2 linked regions of the Puniceibacterium sp. IMCC21224 genome follow. The protein of the gene in region 1 interacts with the protein of each later gene in a pairwise test. Links are inferred from orthologs where the notes say so. Each region holds a gene or a part of one and is shown on either strand. Other genes may lie near its edges.

What was found.
Region 2: the proteins of recO (region 1) and recR interact in binary tests that used the Escherichia coli proteins (3 or more experiments, as listed by UniProt). The link is inferred for Puniceibacterium sp. IMCC21224 from one-to-one orthologs.

The regions. Positions count from the first base shown.
Region 1 is NZ_LDPY01000001.1:724,517-727,607, reverse strand. What follows is about bases 286-3,053. They hold recO (DNA repair protein RecO), read left to right. Parts: upstream 286-1,187; coding sequence 1,188-1,919; downstream 1,920-3,053. Other genes in these bases: pgsA (CDP-diacylglycerol--glycerol-3-phosphate 3-phosphatidyltransferase), read left to right, coding at 2,423-3,053; IMCC21224_RS03275 (META domain-containing protein), read right to left, coding at 1,897-2,262; IMCC21224_RS03285 (DUF1491 family protein), read left to right, coding at 780-1,118; era (GTPase Era), read left to right, coding at 286-787. Outside these bases: more of era, read left to right, coding at 1-285; more of pgsA, read left to right, coding at 3,054-3,088; moaD (molybdopterin converting factor subunit 1), read left to right, coding at 3,088-3,091. UniProt on the Escherichia coli protein: Involved in DNA repair and RecF pathway recombination.
Region 2 is NZ_LDPY01000001.1:3,433,183-3,436,398, reverse strand. What follows is about bases 127-3,019. They hold recR (recombination mediator RecR), read right to left. Parts: upstream 1,924-3,019; coding sequence 1,330-1,923; downstream 127-1,329. Other genes in these bases: IMCC21224_RS15980 (DNA polymerase III subunit gamma/tau), read right to left, coding at 2,527-3,019; IMCC21224_RS15985 (YbaB/EbfC family nucleoid-associated protein), read right to left, coding at 2,003-2,347; IMCC21224_RS15995 (sodium:alanine symporter family protein), read right to left, coding at 127-1,096. In the rest of the region: more of IMCC21224_RS15995, read right to left, coding at 1-126; more of IMCC21224_RS15980, read right to left, coding at 3,020-3,216. UniProt on the Escherichia coli protein: May play a role in DNA repair. It seems to be involved in an RecBC-independent recombinational process of DNA repair. It may act with RecF and RecO.

The sequences.
Region 1 (3,091 bases):
CGCCCGCATTCGCGGCGTCGCGATCGAGGATGAGACCCAGATCGTTCTGGTTGACACCCCTGGCCTCTTTGCACCGCGCCGCAGGCTTGACCGCGCCATGGTCGCCGCCGCCTGGTCCGGGGCCGCCGATGCCGATATCGTGGTTCTGCTGATCGAGGCACATCGCGGCATTTCAAAGGGTGTCGAAAGCATTCTCAAAGGGCTTTCCAATCTGGGTGCGCGTCGCCCCGTCGCCCTCGCCATCAACAAGATCGACAAGGTCAAGGCCGAGGTCCTTCTGGAACTCAGCCAGAAAATGAACGAAGGCTACCCCTTTGCCAAAACCTTTATGATTTCGGCCGAACGCGGCTACGGCGTTGACGATCTCAAGCAATGGCTGGCAGCAGAGCTGCCCGAGGGGCACTGGCTATACCCCGAGGACCAGATCGCCGACCTGCCGATGCGGATGATCGCAGCCGAGATCACGCGCGAGAAACTGACCCTGCGCCTGCATCAGGAACTGCCCTACCAACTGACCGTTGAAACCGATCACTGGACCGAACGCGATGACGGTACCGCCCGAATCGACCAGGTGATCTACGTTGCCCGCGACGGTCACAAAGGCATCCTGCTAGGCCACAGGGGTGAGACGATCAAGGCGGTATCACAAGCCTCCCGCGCCGAGTTAGAAGAGTTTCTAGGCCGCAAGGTTCACCTGTTCCTTCAGGTCAAGGTACGGGAAAAGTGGCTCGAGGAATCCGAGCGGTATTCGGAGATGGGCCTGAACTTCAAGGACGGCAATGTCTGAACCACGGCTGTCGGCCAGCTTTTGGGTGCAGGCCTATATGCGTCGCTTGTCGCTGTACGACATTCCTGCCTTTGTGGTGGCACATGGCGATGACACGGCAGGCGCGGTTCTGGTCACACTCAATACGCTGGACGGTCAGGCGCAGATCTTTTCCCGCAGCTTTGATTTGATGTCGGATCGGCGCCAGTGGGTCGAGATGGCCCATGGTCCCGAGGCTGAGATGGCCGAAACCATCGCCCGCCAGCGCCGCACCGACCCCGACCTTTGGGTGATCGAGGTTGAGGATCGGCAGGGACGCCATTTACTGGACCAGCCCGGCCTGTCTGACTGATCTTCTGCCGATCAGACGCGCCCCGTTCTGCCCCTTGCGCTGGGTGGCGATCCCACACACTCTGACCTTATGGATTGGCGCGACACCGGTATACTTCTTTGCACCCGCAGGCATGGCGAAACCTCAGCCATACTAGAGGTGTTCACACCCCAGCGCGGTCGTCATGCGGGTGTGCTACGGGGGGCCACATCGCGCCGGATCGCACCGATCCTGCAACCCGGTGCGCAACTTGACCTTAGCTGGCGTGCCCGGCTCGAAGATCACATCGGCAGCTTCACGGTCGAACCCCAGCGCAGCCGCGCAGCGCAGGCCATGGGCGACCGTCTGTCATTGGCCGGGCTGAACGCCGTGACCGCCCTGCTGGCGTTTTGCCTGCCCGAACGCGAGGCGCATCCGCGCCTTTATACCCGGACCGAGGCTCTTCTCGACCTGCTGGGGCAGCCGGATATCTGGCCACTGGCCTATCTGAGGTGGGAAATGGCTCTGTTGGACGAGATGGGCTTTGGCCTTGATTTGACGGCCTGCGCCGCCAATGGCAGCAACGACCAACTGATTTATGTTTCGCCCAAAACGGGCCGCGCGGTGTCAGCGTCAGGTGCGGGGGAATGGGCAGACCGGCTTTTGCCGCTGCCGCCAGTGATGTTGGGTCTGGGGAGGGGGCCGGACGACGAAGTGCTAACTGCGCTTAGCACCACCGGGCATTTCATGCACAGCCGTCTGGCATCCGCGCTGGGGGATCGGCCCCTGCCCAGCGCGCGCGCCGCGCTGGTCGACCGAATCAGTCGTCAGGCCGCAGGATAAAAACCAGCTCGTCCCCGTCCCAGACCGACAGAATCAGGCGATCCCCATCGACGCGGGCCAACTCCATCCGCGACAGCAGATCTAGAAACTGCGCCTCGGCCTGCTGATCTGGGCAGCTAAGACGGGTGACAATCAGCGGACCGGCTTCGAACCACGGATAAGGCACCCTCTGCGCAGCGGAAAACCTGTTGCACGGTCCCTGACCTTCGATTCGGCCCGGCCGTGGAAACATCAGCGCAACCTTGGCCGGAAACGGCGCCCCATTGACGGCCTGCAACTCCCAGGTTCGCTCACCGGCGCCATAGGAAAACACGGTCTCGTCCGCCGCGCAGGCAGACAGCATCAGGCTACAAAGGAAAAGGGCTCGCCACATGGCGCAGGACTAGCGCCTAAACCGGCCATGTGAAACCGCGAAAACTGGTTTCAGCCGCCTTACGCCGTTGGCTGGGGCTACGCTTCTGCACTATCTTCCCTGTGCCTGCGATACGCGCTAGGTACGTCTCATGACATGGACGGTTCCGAATATCCTGACAGCGCTTCGCCTGGCTGCGGCCCCGGCGGTTGCCGTGATGTTCCTGTATTTTGAACGCCCCTATGCCGACTGGTTCGCCCTGACGCTGTTTGTCAGCGCGGCAATCACCGACTGGTTCGACGGCTACCTTGCCCGCGCCTGGAGTCAACAAACCAAAGTCGGTGCCATGCTCGATCCCATCGCAGACAAGGCGATGGTGGTGATCGCGCTGATGGTCATTGTCGGCTATTCCTCAATGTCGCCCTGGCTGGTCCTGCCCGCCACCTTCATCCTGTTCCGCGAGGTGTTTGTTTCGGGTCTGCGCGAATACCTGGGCGACACCGCGGGCACGCTCAAGGTGACCAAGCTGGCCAAATGGAAGACCACGTTGCAGATGATCGCGATTGCCGTTCTGTTTGCCCAAGGGGTGTTCGAACATTATCTGGGTATGTCCGCCTGGGGCATGGATCCCCAGATGTTCACGGATATTATGGCCGGCCGGGTCGAGGACCTGCACGGCCTCTGGTGGAAAGAACTGGGCATGGTCTGGGCCGGGCATGTCGGTCTGGTGCTATTGTGGATCGCAGCAGCGCTGACGCTGATCACCGGCTGTGACTACCTGCTCAAGGCGCGCCCCTATCTGAGAGAGGATCACTGATGG
Region 2 (3,216 bases), 2.7 Mb from region 1 along the record:
TGATCGACGAGAACGAGAAGAGGAAGATCGCCAAAGTCAGGAAATATTGCGCCCAGGACCCCACGTGGCTGACCATGCTTTGTTGGGTCAGGGCCACGCCATCCACGCCTTCCGCGCCGGGAACATAGACATCCCCCAGCAGGATCACAAAAGCGGTGCACGAGCAGATGATGATCGTGTCGATAAAGACTGAAAAGCTCTGGGTGATGCCCTGACTGACCGGGTGTTTGACATAGGCTGTGGCGGCGACGTTCGGTGCCGATCCAAGGCCCGCCTCGTTTGAGAACAGGCCGCGGCGCAGGCCTTGGGCGATGGCAGCGCCCATGCCGCCGGCCACCGCCTCGCGGAAGCCAAAGGCGTTGGCGACGATGTCCCAGATCACGCCGGGCAGGCCGGTGATGTTGAGCAGGATGATCAGCAATGCCATCCCGATATAGCCAAGGGCCATGACCGGGATGATGATGTCCGCAGCCTTGGCAATCCGGTGAATGCCGCCGTAGACGATGAAACCGGTCGCGATGGCCAGCGCCGCGCCGGTGTAGATACGCGGGATCGACAGGGAATCGAGCGCGGCCCCCGCCACCGTGTTGCCCTGGAAGGCGTTGAACCCGATGGCAAAGGACGCGATCAGGCAGACCGCATAGATCACGGCAAGCCAGCGGTAATTTTCGCCCAGCCCGTGGATGATCGCGCGGGCGGGGCCGCCACGATAATCGCCCGCGGGTGAGGTGCGTTTGTAAAGCTGGGCCAGTGTCGCCTCGACCAGGGCCGAGCACATACCGATCAGCGCAATCGCCCACATCCAGAACACGGCACCGGGGCCACCTGCGGTGATCGCGACGGCGACGCCTGCGATGTTGCCGCCGCCGACACGGCCTCCGACCGACACAAACAGCGCCTCACGCGCGCTGATTTTGGTCGGGTCCGACGTTTCGTCATTGCCGGTCAAGACGCTGAACATCCGTTTGAAAAACCGGAACTGCACAAAGCCGCTGGCGACGGTAAAAAACACGCCAAGCACGACAAGAAAAGGCACGAGCGCCCACCCCCACGTCAGGTCGTTGATAATGTTGAAGATCGAGTCGAAGAATCCCATGTGGCTGTCCCTTCCTGATTGGATGCCGTGCGTCCGTGTCGATCACACCAGCCTATCAGCCAAAATGTGATTGTCGCGGCCAGTGGTATTAAAAATCGTCACAAAGGGAGGATTCGCGTAGAATACAGCCGGAATTCGGGCGATTTTTCCGCCTCTAGCAGTTGGGCGCGGGATGGATCACGGCGCAGCCTGGTAGGGCTGAGGGATGAGTCGGGTCGCTCGGTATGGTTGAGTCAGAGTGGTTTGCGGGCGTTCAGCGCAGCAGTGATGGTGCCGTCGTCCAGGTAGTCAAGCTCGCCTCCGATCGGCACACCCTGAGCGAGCGAACTAAGCGTCACGCGACCGTCGAGTTGATCGGCGATATAATGCGCGGTGGTCTGGCCATCGACCGTCGCGTTGAGAGCGAGGATAACTTCGGAGATTTCCTCGATTGCGATCCGGGTGACAAGGCGCGGGATGCGCAGATCGTCGGGCCCCACCGCATCCAGCGCCGACAGCGTGCCACCCAGAACGTGATAGCGCCCGCGAAAGGTGCCCGACCGTTCCATCGCCCACAGGTCGGCGACATCTTCGACCACGCAGAGAATACCATTGGCGCGTTTGGAATTGTCGCAGATCGCACAGATGTCCGACGTGCCGATATTGCCGCAGTTGAGGCATTCGCGCGCTGTGGTGGCAACCGTCTGCATCAGTTGCGCCAACGGCGACAGCAACTGGCCGCGTTTGCGGATCAGATGCAGCACCGCACGCCGCGCCGACCGTGGGCCAAGCCCCGGCAGGCGCGCCAGCAGGTCGATCAGCGCATCTATATCAGTGCGGTCGGACATCAGGTTCGACTGTCAGGGCGCTGGGGTTGGCTGCCCGGCACGGGAATCCCGCTTTGTCGGAACTGCTGCGGTTTTGCGGTCAAAACGGCAGCTTCATGTCCGCAGGCAGGCCCATCGATTCGGTCAGTCGGGACATTTCGCTCTGGGCGCGGTCTGCGGCCTTGGATTGCGCATCCTTGATCGCGGCGAGGATTAGATCCTCGACCACTTCCTTTTCGTCTTTGTTAAAGATCGAGGGGTCGATATCCAGCCCCTTCAGCTCGCCTTTGGCGGTGCAGGTCGCTGTGACCAGACCGGCACCGGATTCGCCCGTCACCATGATGGTCTGCATGTCTTCTTGCAGCTGCGCCATCTTGGTCTGCATTTCCTGCGCGGTTTTCATCATCTTGGCCATGTCACCAAGTCCGCCTAGTCCTTTGAGCATCGGAACCTCCTGAGTGGGATGCGTTTTGTCACAGATACGCGCCGCAGGGGGGCGTCACAAGGGCCGGGTGCGGACGGCGTGATGGATCAGTGCGCAGGCACGCGGGAATTTACGATTGCCACAGCCCATGGAGGCAAGGCGGCAACGGCTGTCCGAAAACGGGGCCGGGCGGGACAACATCACTCGTCCTCGAACGGGTCCCATTCATCCTCGACTTCGGGCAGGGCGTCGGCCTGCACCGCGATGGCCAGGGCTTCGGGTGTGCGCACTGCGCTGATCCGCGACTTGGGAAAGGCGGCAAGGGCGGCCTGCACCAGCGGATGCGCGGCGGCCTCGGCCTTGAGTGCCGTATCGGCGGCATTGCGGCGCTCGTCGATTGTCGCAGCGTCGCAGCCATTGACCAGCGTCACCGCCCAGCGGTTCCCGGTCCAGCGCTGAAGCGCGGTGCCCAGCCGTTGCGCCAGATCCGCCGATGCGCGGTCCGTCGGGGTGAATTCGATGCGCCCCGGCTGATAAGCGGCCAGCCGTATGTCGGTTTCAACATCGGCCAGAAGTTTGCCATCGCGGTTGCTGCGGATCAGTTCGACTACATGGTCAAAGCTGGGATACCGATCCAGTGCGGGATCAACCGCCAGCGCTTGCACCGCGTTGCCCCGTTGATCCCCGCCCTGACCACCCGACCCGGTCGTTCTGGCGACAGGCGCAACGGCGGGCACGCGCGCCTGAGTTCCACCGCCACCCGGCTGAGGGGCAGAGGAGGTCAAAGATGCCGCCGCAGGCAGAGGCGGCGTGTTCTGCAGCTTGCGCACCAGATCCTCGGGGGACGGCAGTTCGGCGACATGCGTCAGCCGGATCACCGCCATCTCGGC